Regions from separate parts of the Ammoniphilus oxalaticus genome, predicted to be linked through region 3. Evidence: predicted binding sites of a transcription regulator. Region 3 holds the regulator's gene; each other region holds the start of a gene.
What was found. The regulator CtsR, encoded in region 3, represses protease genes until heat stress. The targets are predictions, from matches to a motif close to ATGGTCAATAAAGGTCAAACA.
Positions count from the first base shown of each region.

Region 1: the regulator CtsR is predicted to act here: its motif matches at 2,434-2,454, upstream of BEP19_RS05490 (ATP-dependent Clp protease ATP-binding subunit).
Region 2: the regulator CtsR is predicted to act here: its motif matches at 1,851-1,871, upstream of clpP (ATP-dependent Clp endopeptidase proteolytic subunit ClpP).

Region 1 is NZ_MCHY01000007.1:109,753-114,009, forward strand. It holds gene BEP19_RS05475 (sensor histidine kinase) at 1-310, shown strand, start outside; gene BEP19_RS05480 (response regulator transcription factor) at 332-1,027, shown strand; gene BEP19_RS05485 (CynX/NimT family MFS transporter) at 1,099-2,331, shown strand; gene BEP19_RS05490 (ATP-dependent Clp protease ATP-binding subunit) at 2,623-4,257, shown strand, end outside.
Region 2 is NZ_MCHY01000011.1:143,204-147,460, forward strand. It holds gene rpoN (RNA polymerase factor sigma-54) at 154-1,530, opposite strand; gene clpP (ATP-dependent Clp endopeptidase proteolytic subunit ClpP) at 1,951-2,544, shown strand; gene BEP19_RS15900 (HPr family phosphocarrier protein) at 2,618-2,878, opposite strand; gene whiA (DNA-binding protein WhiA) at 2,922-3,860, opposite strand; gene BEP19_RS15910 (gluconeogenesis factor YvcK family protein) at 3,873-4,257, opposite strand, start outside.
Region 3 is NZ_MCHY01000009.1:215,491-219,747, reverse strand. It holds gene greA (transcription elongation factor GreA) at 1-102, shown strand, start outside; gene lysS (lysine--tRNA ligase) at 133-1,644, shown strand; gene BEP19_RS12490 (HAD family hydrolase) at 1,762-2,454, shown strand; gene BEP19_RS12485 (CtsR family transcriptional regulator) at 2,536-3,015, shown strand; gene mcsA (protein-arginine kinase activator protein McsA) at 3,012-3,539, shown strand; gene mcsB (protein-arginine kinase McsB) at 3,552-4,257, shown strand, end outside.

The DNA.
Region 1 (4,257 bases), on a different contig from region 3:
TATTCAAAACATTTTAGACAATGCGAGGCGATACGCGGATCAAGAATGTGGAAAAGTGGAAATTAAGTTGCGAGAAACGAGGACTTCAGCAATTATTGAGATTAAAGACAATGGAAAAGGGATTCCTGAACAAGACTTGCCGCACATATTCGAGCGATTTTATCGGGCTGATTCCTCACGGCAAGGGGACGCCGGCAGTGGTTTAGGATTGGCGATCGCCAAACAAATTGTGGAAGGTCATGAGGGCAAGATTTGGGTGACGAGTCAAGCGGGGGAAGGAACGCGGATGTTAATTTCGTTGAAAAAGTGATAGTAAGGGTCGGGGATACGTATGAAAAAGATCTTAATCGTAGAAGATGATCATAGCATCGCTCAACTTCAAAAGGATTACCTGGAATTAAGCGGGTATGCTGTGACGCTAGCCCATACAGGTATAGAAGGGTTACAGATCATCAACGATGAATCGTTTCAACTTGTCATTTTGGATATCATGTTGCCGGAAGTCGATGGTTTTGAATTGTTGCAAACCATTCGCGCTAAAGAGGATATACCCGTTTTGCTCGTATCTGCTAGAGCTGAAGAGATTTATAAGATCAAAGGCTTTGGGCTTGGAGCCGATGATTATATTACGAAACCGTTCAGCTCAGGAGAGCTAGTCGCTCGCGCGCAGGCTCACATAAATAAATTTGAAAGAATGAAACAACGATTCGGAGGCAGACAAGATGGCGAGGGAATCTCGATAAGGGGCTTAGAAATTCAAAAAGAAGCGCGTAAAGTTCTCTTGAATGGGGAAGAAGTAACGATGGCGCATAAAGAGTTCGACGTGCTCTTTTTTTTGATCCAAAACGCGAATCGCGTGTATAGTAAGGAAGAACTTTTTGAACGAATTTGGGGGATGGATGCGTTAGGGGATGCCTCTACCGTGACCGTGCATATTGCGCGCATTCGTGAAAAGATAGAAGAGAACCCATCGAAGCCACAATATATTCGGACGATTTGGGGAGCAGGGTATAAATTTATCGTGTAAAATGAAGAGGGAGGACCTTTTGCTAAAAGGGACTTCCATTTTTTATTTCTATGAAGAGAGAAGGATCATCTATGAGAAATCAGGCAACGCGATCCATTTCGGATGTTCAAAAGACAGCCGGTTGGATGATGATCGCGGGAATTATTTTTATCGCCATGAATTTACGCTCTCCCTTAACCTCTGTGGGACCTTTAATTGGTTTTATAAAGCAGGACTTGGGCATCTCCAATACATTAGCAGGTATGATTACGACGTTACCACTGCTCGCGTTTGCCTTCTTTTCCCCGTTTGTGCCTCGCTTAAGTCAAAAATACGGCCTTGAGCGGATTATTTTCGTATCGACGTTTTTTTTGACGCTTGGCATTGTCCTGCGTTCCTTGTCAGGGATTACGGCGCTTTACGTTGGAACGGTAATCCTAGGGTTGGCGATCTCAGTTTCAAATGTGCTGTTACCAAGTCTCATTAAACGGGAATTTTCGGGAAAAATTGGTATGATGACAGGTGTCTACTCGATTTCGATGAATGTGCTTGGAGCGATTGCATCGGGTTTAAGCGTTCCTCTGGCGATTGGCGTCGGCCTCGGTTGGCGTGGAGCGTTAAGTGTGTGGGGGATGTTGAGTTTTGTTGCCTTATTCGTTTGGGGGGCTCCTCTTTTTTTTCGGAACCGAACACGCCGACAAAAGACAGGGCAAGCGGCGATTCATTCTGAGATTGATAAATCGAATGTGAATGTGTGGCGATCCAGATTAGCTTGGCAAGTAACGTTTTTTATGGGGCTGCAATCGATGGTTTTTTACATCCTGATCGCTTGGTTACCTGAGATTTTGAAAGTACGTGGGCTGAGCCCGGATCAATCTGGTTGGTTGTTGTCGCTAATGCAGTTATTTTTATTGCCATTTACGTTCATCGTTCCTATTGTCGCTGGAAGGATGGTCAATCAGCGGTTGCTCGTCATGATTAGCTTCGTATTGACTTTGAGCGGAACACTGGGCATTATGCTTGGGAGTATGCGGGTCACGGTTATCTCCATTCTCATTTTAGGGGTCGGGGCTGGTTTCTCATTTAGTTTAGCGATGATGTTTTTTGGATTGCGGGCCCGAAATGCGCAACAATCGGCTGAACTTTCAGGAATGGCTCAAGCGTTCGGCTACTTGTTAGCCGCGTCAGGTCCCGCTCTGTTTGGCTATGCTCGCGATGTAACAAACAGTTGGACAGCCCCTCTTATGATTTTAGTTGTTGCCTCGATCTTGCTTTTTATATTTGGGATGGGGGCGGGAAGAAATCGATATATAGACGATGTTTGAACGAAAAGTGCGCTTTATAATTTACAATAAAGCGTATTTTTTTCTCTTTTTCTACATTTTACGCTTGAAGGTCAGAGATAGTCAGTGTATAATAGAATCCATAAGGTCAAAGATGGTCAAGGACAAGGTTGAATGATCTGTTAAACGAGCCCGTTTTGTTACTTCTTGTACAGTCATTCAAGCTTGCTTGACGGAAAAGAAACTGCGCTGTCTGAAGACCTGTGAATTGATAGCGAAGTAAGATTGTAATTTATTTTTAAAAATAACAAATAACCAAGGAGGTCAGCAAATATGAAATGTCAACGATGTCAACAACGTGAAGCTCAAATTTATTTAAATGTTCAACTTAACCACCAACAACAAAAACTCCACATTTGCCAAACATGCTACGTTCAACTTCGGAATCAAGCGGGAGCTGGCCTAGGAAAAAATTCTCTCTCCAGCATGAATGATTTGTTTAAATCATTTGGATTATCTCCAATGAACATGAAGGGCAACTCTTCCGTCGCTGCGCCGAGCGCGTCTGTTGAACAAGCGGGGGGAATCTTAGATGAGCTTGGTAACAATCTAACCGATCGAGCAAAGGCAGGGCTGATAGACCCTGTAATCGGTCGCGAAGAGGAAATTGAGCGTGTGATTGAAGTTTTAAATCGACGCAATAAAAACAATCCCGTCCTTATCGGTGAGCCAGGGGTTGGGAAAACTGCGATTGCAGAAGGACTAGCCCTGCAAATTGTAGAAGGGAATGTTCCATCTAAATTAATTGGCAAGATCGTTTATACACTGGATGTTGCCTCGCTTGTGGCCGGAACAGGAATTCGTGGTCAGTTTGAAGAAAAAATGAAAGAAGTCATTAACGAACTGCAAGCGCGCCAAGATGTGATCCTGTTTATCGATGAACTTCATCTATTGGTTGGAGCCGGTAAAGCGGAAGGTTCGATGGATGCAGGCAATATTTTAAAGCCGGCATTAGCGCGGGGTGAATTGCAGGTCGTCGGAGCGACAACCCTTGACGAATATCGTCAGATTGAAAAAGATGGGGCTCTGGAGCGTCGTTTCCAACCTGTCATTGTGAGTGAACCAACAATTGATGAAACAGTAGAGATTTTGAAAGGACTCCGTTCGAGATATGAGGATTACCACCAGGTGTCATACTCGGATGATGTGTTGCGGGCTTGCGTTGAATTGTCTGATCGATACATTCAGGATCGTTTTTTGCCAGACAAGGCGATTGATCTCGTCGATGAAGCAGGTTCTAAATTAAATTTACAGGTAGTAAAGCCAAATAGTGATGAAACACGAATTAAGCTTAATGCTGTAATAAAAGAGAAGGAAGCGGCGATCGAACAAGAAGATTTCGAAAAAGCGGCTCGTTTACGTGACGAAGAGACCCGGCTGTTGGATAATTTAAATCAAACCGATGTAGAGACGCCGAAAGCAGCTGTTCAAATCGAACATATTCAGGACTTAATTGAACGAAAAACTGGGATTCCTGTTAAAAAACTGCAACAAGATGAACAATCTAAAATGAAAAATCTTGCTGAATCTCTAGGTGGGAAGGTAATTGGTCAAATGGAGGCGGTTGATCATGTGGCGAGAGCTATCCGTCGCAGTCGGGCAGGTTTTAAACCAAAGCATCGCCCAATCGCATCCTTCCTTTTCATCGGACCGACTGGGGTGGGTAAAACCGAATTAAGTAAATCATTGGCGGTAGAACTATTCGGCTCGAAGGATGCGATGATTCGATTAGATATGAGCGAATATATGGAGAAGCATTCTGTCTCTAAATTAATCGGTTCGCCTCCTGGTTATATTGGACATGAGGAAGCTGGACAGCTGACCGAGCAAGTGCGTCGTAATCCCTACAGCATCATCTTATTAGATGAGATTGAAAAAGCCCATCCTGATGTACAAAATATGTTTTTG
Region 2 (4,257 bases), on a different contig from region 3:
TTTCACACGTTGGTTTAATACAACCATTAGTATGATGCAGGATCGATTCATCCATTCGTTCGATACGAGGCAGTTTACGTCGCGGAGTCTTGTCAGGTGCCGCTAGCCCCCCAGAACAAGCCCTAATTTCTAAATTAGAAGCCTGTTGTTCAATCAACGGTATCTCTTTCTTTTTGCGGAAGGCAAAATACCGAGTTGCTCCCGGTATTTTGCCACTGTTCTGCGTGAAATCGAGATGCCTTCCGCATTCAAACGGTCACTCAATTTTTGGTCGGATAGCGGTCGGCTCCCGTCCTCTTTCTTAATCCACGCGCTTAACTTTGCTTTGACACTCTCCGATGAGGTCATCTCGCCGCGTATTGTCGACACGCCAGATGAAAAGAAGTATTTTAGCGGAAAGATACCGCGAGGCGTTTGCGCGTACTTGTGATCCGTCGCCCGACTAACGGTCGATTCATGAGCCCCGATCACCTCCGCAATTTCTTTAAGTGTCATCGGCTTTAAAAAAGCGACTCCCTTTTCAAAGAACGATCGCTGGGTATGAACGATCGCTTCCGTTACGCGATAGAGCGTCAAGTTGCGTTGTTCGATGCTTTTAATTAACCAGCGAGCATCGCGCAGTTTTTCTCGCATATAGTGGCGGACCTCTTGTTCTTGCCGACTAATTGTTCGGTAATTTTCGCTAATCTTCAGATGAGCCGCAAAGCGGTCATTGACCGAAATGATCCATTCATTTGCCGCGCGATCAACAAATACATCCGGAATGATATAGTGGGAAATAAAACGTTCGTAACGTAAACCGGGTCGCGGGTCCAAGTCACGGATCTGGTCGATGGCTGCTTGGACTTGTTGCAAGCTCACTTTTAGACTCGTCGCAATTTGCTGCATTTTTCCATCCGCTAATGCTTGAATATGATTTTTGACAATCTGATAAGCAAGGCTTTCTCCCATTCCTTTTACCGATAACTGGATCATTAAACATTCTTTTAAATTTCTGGCTCCGATCCCATGCGGCTCTAAACTTTGCACAATCCCCAAGGCCTTTCTTGCCTCTTTAAGTTCAACCTGACAAGCAACAGCTAGTTGTTCAACCGTCAAATCTAGGTACCCTTTTTCATCTAGATTTCCAACTAGGCAGGCGCAAACAGTTTGTAATCTGGCGTCAAGTGATTGAATTCCCGCGAGTTGCCCAAGCAACTCACTTTCGAGCGATTGCGTTTGGTCCGCTACCCGTTCTAACGGATCAAATTCATTGTCGATTGAGCGAACAGCCGAAGCGCTGTAGTCCCCTTGAGCGCGGGCCCGAATATAATCCGACCATTCAAAATTAGTTTCCGAAAGATGTTCGGAAAGATCTTCTCTAGAGGTTAGCTCTATATGGATTGGCTCCAGGGCTGGATTTTCATTCATCTGTTGATGGATAAAATCAACAAGATCAGCGGCAGACAACTGTAAGATCGCAATTGCCTGTCTTAATTCCGCGGTCATCGCCAATTTCATGCTCTGCTCCTGAAAGAAACCGTAACCCATTTGCACGTGGTTGTCCCCTCTTTCATCACGTTCAACTATTTTTGTCTGTCTATTTATATGCGCAGACATTCCACTAATGCCGCGGCAAATCGAACGTAGCCTCTTGTCAAAAAGTGAGGTATTTTGAAGAATGTTTGTAATTGAAAACGCTTTCTATGTGAGCTATACTTAACCTAATCCTGATACCATTGTTCAGGTTTCTCTCCACTCCTATCTTATCCATCCCACCGAATCGGTTCGGTGGATTTTTTTTGCGTTATTGTCGGCGAAGTATAAAATAGGGTCCAAATGTGAATATAGTAAGGGACTGGAAATAAATTATTTTGACCTTCATTGACCTTCAGCTTTATTTCATGTACTATGTAGATGTAAGCGTGTAATTAATACAATAGCGCCTAAAAACTGAGAGGAGGATCTTTGATGTTAGTACCTACCGTCATCGAACAAACCAATCGTGGAGAACGAGCTTATGATATTTATTCTCGATTACTGAAGGATCGGATTATCTTCCTTGGTACGCCGATTAATGATGTTGTAGCGAATAGCGTTGTCGCTCAGCTGTTATTTTTGGCGGCGGAGGACCCAGATAAAGATATCAATCTGTACATAAATAGTCCTGGCGGTTCAATTACTGCGGGCATGGCGATTTATGATACGATGCAATTCATTAAGCCTGATGTATCGACGATCTGTATTGGAATGGCCGCAAGCATGGGGGCCTTTCTGCTTTGCGCGGGGACGAAGGGCAAGCGCTTTGCTCTTCCAAATAGCGAAGTGATGATCCACCAGCCATTAGGCGGGGCGCAAGGGCAAGCAAGCGATATTGAAATCAGCGCGAAACGCATCATTCGTATGCGTGATCATCTTAACTCGATCATGGCCGAACGTACAGGTCAACCGAAAGAACGGTTAGAGCAAGACACGGATCGCGATAACTTTATGAGCGCCGCGGAAGCGAAAGACTATGGATTGATTGACGATGTTATCCAAAATATTGAACAACAGAAAAAATAAACAAGTCGCCTGCGGGCGGCTTGTTTTATTGTTATGGCAGGCAGAAAAAAGAGCCCTGTTCAGGGGGCCCCTCTTACACTTCTTCTTTTTCTACAAGCGCTTTCAAACTAGCGACCGCTTCACTAGCGTCAGTTCCTTCCGCGGAGATCGCGATTTCGGTTCCCGTCCGCACCGCTAGACTCATGATCCCCATGATGCTCTTAGCATTAACCTTCTTACTCCCTTTTTCTACAAAAACATCCGCTGTATATTTATTTGCTTCTTGGACAAAGAATGCTGCTGGGCGTGCTTGCAAGCCTGTTCTCAACCTAACTGTCGTAAGTTCGCGAGCCACGTTCATTCCTCCCATTCCCTTCGTTTCCTATGGATTTATTATATCATAAAGAAGGGTGTTCTTTTAATTTGTTAGCGATTTCATTTAGTTTTCTCAGACGATGGTTAATGCCCGATTTACTAATTTTCCCGCTCGGAATCACTTCGCCAAGCTCGGATAAATTTAGATCCGTATGTTTCATGCGCGCTTCCGCCACTTCCCGAAGCTTATCGGGTAGTTTTTCTAAGCCCATTTTTCGCTCAATCAATTTAATGTTTTCAATGTGTTTCATTGCTGCTGTAACCGTCTTATTTAGATTGGCGGTTTCACAATTAACGAGACGATTCACCGAATTGCGCATGTCCCTGACAATTCGCACGTCTTCAAAATACAGCAAAGCCTGATGGGCTCCAATCAAACTAAGAAATTCAGTAATTTTTTCGCCTTCTTTTAAGTACATCACGAACCCTTTTTTTCGCTCAATATACCGAGCATTTAACCTAAAACGATTCGTCAACGCTTTTAAATCTTTACAATGCTGCTGATAGATTGTAAAAATCTCTAAGTGGTAACTATTTGATTCAGGATGATTGACAGAACCTCCCGCCAGAAACGCTCCTCTTAAATAAGCCCGTTGACAACAATCTTTCTGAATCGTTTCCGTTGGAATTCCTTGGGTGATCGTCCCATCGCGATAAATTTGTAGAGACTCGAGAATATCCTGGGCCCCTGTCGATAGACGCACGATATAAACGTTATTCTTCTTTAATTGCATCTTTTTACGAGCCAGCAGTTCCAGATGAATGTCAAATTGCTCTTTTAAAAGGGTATAGATGCGCCGAGCAATCGCCGCATTTTCCGTGACGATATCGAGCAAAAAACGCCCGTTACCAAACCGAATGCTTCCATTCATACGGATCAACGCCGCCAACTCCGCTTGTGAACAGCACGGCGTTCGATCCAATTGCGTTAGTTCTTTTTTGGTTAAGGCTGCAAAAGACAATGATCAGTCACCTCACTTCGACTCAAGGAGTCCCATGATCGCATCCCCTACCTTTAATGCGTTATGACGCAGGTAAGTTTCATAGATCACAAAATTGTCCTCAATGATCTCAAAACCAAAGCGGCTTAACCTTTCCGGATGATACGCAACGGGCAAAGCTCCTTTTTCTTTGTACCTGGCCAACACAGCACTCGGAATTTGCGCGTTGTTCACGATAATCGTTTGGAACAAATCGGCGCCGACATGATTATACAAGGCGTTCACATGATCAGCCGCGTCATAATGGTCTGTTTCGCCTGGTTGAGTCATGACGTTACAAATGTAAGCTTTCTTCGCAGACGCATCTTTCACTGCCCGTGAAATTCCCGGCACGAGTAAATTAGGTAAAATACTCGTA
Region 3 (4,257 bases):
TCTCCCGTAGGGCAAGCGTTGCTTGGTAAGACAAAAGGGGCTGTTGTCGATATCAGCGTTCCCGCGGGTGTCATCCAATATGAAATATTAGACGTGAACTAAGGAATATGGTTTAAGGGAGTTGAGTTGGCTGTGTCCCAGGAGGAATTAAATGAATTGCTCACCATTCGGCGGGAAAGGCTAGACCAATTGAGGGAAATGGGGATCGATCCCTTTGGTAGGCGTTTCGAGCGCACCCATTCCGCTGAAGAGATTTTACAAGCATATGGGGACGTGAGCAAAGAGGAACTAGATACAGAACAGATTGAAGTAACGATCGCTGGAAGAATTATGACAAAACGGGGACAAGGAAAGGCGAGCTTCTCCCATATTCAGGACCGTTCGGGTCAAATTCAAATTTATGTTCGCGAAGATCGTATTGGCGCGGATAGCTATAAAGTTTTTGATATATGCAGCATTGGAGATTTGATCGGAATTAAAGGAACGGTCTTCAAGACAAATAAAGGTGAAACGACAGTGCGGGCTTCTGAATTTACGCTCTTAACGAAATCGCTGCGTCCGCTTCCTGAGAAGTATCACGGCTTACGCGATATCGAAACGAGATACCGCAAGCGTTACCTTGACTTAATTATGAATCCTGAATCGCAACAGACGTTTGTCATTCGAAGTAAGGTTCTTCAATCGATGAGAAGATACTTAGATAACCTTGGTTATTTAGAGGTTGAAACGCCGACAATGCATTCGATTCCTGGCGGAGCGGCGGCTAGGCCGTTCGTGACGCATCACAATGCGCTTGATATGAAATTATATATGCGGATCGCAACTGAATTGCATCTGAAAAGATTGATCGTTGGCGGTTTGGAAAAGGTATATGAGATTGGGAGGATATTCCGAAACGAAGGAATTTCAACGCGTCATAACCCAGAATTTACTTCGATTGAGTTGTATGAGGCGTATGCAGATTATGAGGATATTATGAGATTGACTGAGGAAATGGTCGCGCATATTTCCCAAGAGGTTCTAGGAACAATGGTTGTTACCTATCAAGGCGAAACGATTGATTTGACTCCGCAATGGACTAGAATACATATGGTGGACGCGATCAAACAGGTAACAGGCGTTGACTTTTGGCCGAACATGACGGATGAGGAAGCGAGATCATTAGCTAATGAACATGAAGTTGGGATCACGCCGCGCATGACGTATGGTCATGTCGTCAATGAATTTTTTGAGCAAAAAGTAGAAGAAACGCTTATTCAACCGACCTTTATTTATGGTCATCCAGTGGAAGTTTCGCCATTAGCGAAAAAGAATGAACAAGATCCTCGGTTTACTGATCGATTTGAGATGTTTATTGTCGCTCGTGAGCATGCGAATGCCTTTACGGAGTTAAATGATCCAATCGATCAAAAGGAACGCTTTGAACAGCAATTGGGAGAGAGAGAAGCGGGGAATGATGAGGCTCACCGAATGGATGAAGATTTCATCGAATCATTAGAATATGGAATGCCTCCAACTGGAGGGCTTGGGATCGGGATTGATCGGCTGGTTATGCTTTTAACCGACGCGCCCTCGATTCGAGATGTTCTGTTATTCCCGCTTATGCGTCAGCAAACGAGCGAGGACGAACATTCCGAAGAATAAGCAAAAGAAAAACGGAGAGAATCATCTCTGTTCATTGAAAGAAGCACTTTACCATTGGTAAAGTGTTTTCTTTTTTAAAAATTGGTAAAGATAGAACATAACGAGGAGGTTTGGCGAATGAACCCAAAGATCCCTTTCGCTGCTATTTTTGATATGGACGGAACGTTATTTAAGACGGAGGATGTCGCAGTTCCCGCATTTAAAAGAACGTTTGAACAATTAAAGAAGAAGGGTTATTTTGAAGGTGAGGTTCCATCAGATGAGGAACTAATGGGTGTGTTCGGCATGACACTGGATGAAATTTGGGATCAGTTACTTCCAGGTTGCTCCGCTTCCGTAAAAGAAATGGCGGACGAAATCATGTTACGAGAAGAGTTGAATATTTTAAAAGAGGGGAATGCGGCGTTATACCCGGGGGTGAAAGAGACGTTAGCTGAGTTAAACAGTCGCGGGGTTCCTATGTTTATCGCAAGTAATGGACTAGAGGCTTACATTGCTGCGATTTGCGACCACTTTGGAATTTCTAAATGGTTTAAAGATCAATATAGCGCGGGGCGATTTCTATCAGATTCAAAGGATCAGCTTGTCGCAAAATTGCTCGCTGATTATTCGATTGAAGATGCGGTCATGGTTGGCGATCGTCATTCGGACGTACAAGCTGGCAAAATGAACAATTTATTCACGGTCGGTTGCGCTTTTGGCTTTGCTGATGAAGGGGAGTTGGCTGGCGCCGATCAAATTGTTACAGATTTTAGAAAAATAGCAGCGATTATTGAACGTAAAATAGGCGCGCAGAGTTGCGAAAATTGAAAAATGGTAATATAATAATAGTCAAAGAAAGTCAAAGTCAAAGGATGTCAAAGTGAGAAGCTGTATGAAGGGGGTGTAGCCTTGCGAAATATTTCAGACATCATTGAACAGCACCTCAAAACGATCCTAAAACAAAGTCGAAGCGGATTCGTTGAGATTCAGAGAAGTGAATTGGCGCAGAAGTTTCAATGTGTGCCATCGCAAATTAATTATGTGATCAGCACTCGTTTTTCGAAAGAAAAGGGATATATTGTTGAGAGCAAACGCGGTGGAGGCGGGTACATCCGAATTCATAGGGTTGAAATTTCGAGTCTAAAAGATCTGTTCCATATGATCGTAGAGATGATTGGACAACAGATTAGTCAGCAAACGGCCGAAGATATTCTTGCGCGCCTTCTTGATGAAGGCTTGATTACAGAAAGAGAGTGTCGGATTATGAAAGCGGCTGTTTCTCGCGAGGTGCTTTCCTTTGAATTACAAGTTCGTGACCAATTACGCGCGACTTTGCTGCGCGCCATGATTACTCAGATTTTCATTCACAGAGGAGGGGAGTCGTCATGATCTGTCAAGAATGCGGACAGAAACCCGCTACGCTCCATTTTACAAAAATTGTGAACGGCGAGAAAACGGAATTTCGTCTTTGTGAATCGTGCGCGGGTGAAAAAGGAGATATGTTTGCTGGCGCTTCTCCGAATTTTTCCATCCATCACTTATTGTCTGGATTGTTAAAATTTGATGCTGCGCCATCTGTTACAGGGAGTGATCCTCCCCCCGCGGAGACGGTTGCGCGTTGTGAAACATGTGGGTTAACGTACGCTCAATTTAGTAAAAGCGGTCGATTTGGTTGTGTGGATTGCTACCAGCAATTTGCGCAGCGTTTAGGACCCATCTTTCGACGGATTCACGGTAATATGCAACATAGCGGCAAGGTTCCTCGGCGCGCAGGAGGAGTCATTCGGATTCGAAAAGAAATCAATGATTTGAAAAGACAGTTACAGCAAAGTATTGAATCAGAAGAATTTGAGCAAGCAGCCGCGATTCGAGATCAAATTAAGGATCTTGAAAAACAATTGGCTAGTCCTTAGGAGGGAAAACCGATGTCTTTACAACGGTTTATTCAACAGGCAGTCAGTGAATGGATGAGCGGAGAAGGTCCAGATTCTGATATTGTCTTTAGCAGTCGTGTCAGGCTCGCCAGAAACTTACGTCAGATCCCTTTTCCGTTGTTATCGACCGAGAGTCAAGCGAAAGAAGTCATCGAACTTGTTTCGAAAGCGATGGAAAGCGAGGACTTCAGCTCTCTTGATCATTTTGAACAACTGACTCTTAACAATCTATCTGGATTGGAGAAACGAGTGCTTGTTGAAAAACATTTAATTAGTCCTCATCTGGCGAATGAGTCAAGACATGGGGCTGTCATTTTGAGTGAGAACGAATCGGTTAGTATTATGATCAATGAAGAAGACCATTTGAGAATTCAATGTCTATATCCCGGCTTTCAGTTGCATGAAGCTTGGAGTATGGCGAATAAAATAGATGATGTACTAGAGCAATATGTAGACTACGCATTTGATGAACGACATGGTTATTTAACGAGTTGTCCGACCAACGTTGGAACAGGAATTCGGGCATCGGTAATGATGCATCTGCCTGCGCTCGTCCTCACGCAACAGATTAATCGGATTTTAAGCGCAATCAGCCAAATTGGATTGGTTGTGCGCGGGATTTATGGCGAAGGAAGCGAGGCTTCAGGAAACCTATTCCAAATTTCCAACCAGATTACGTTGGGTCATTCAGAAGAAG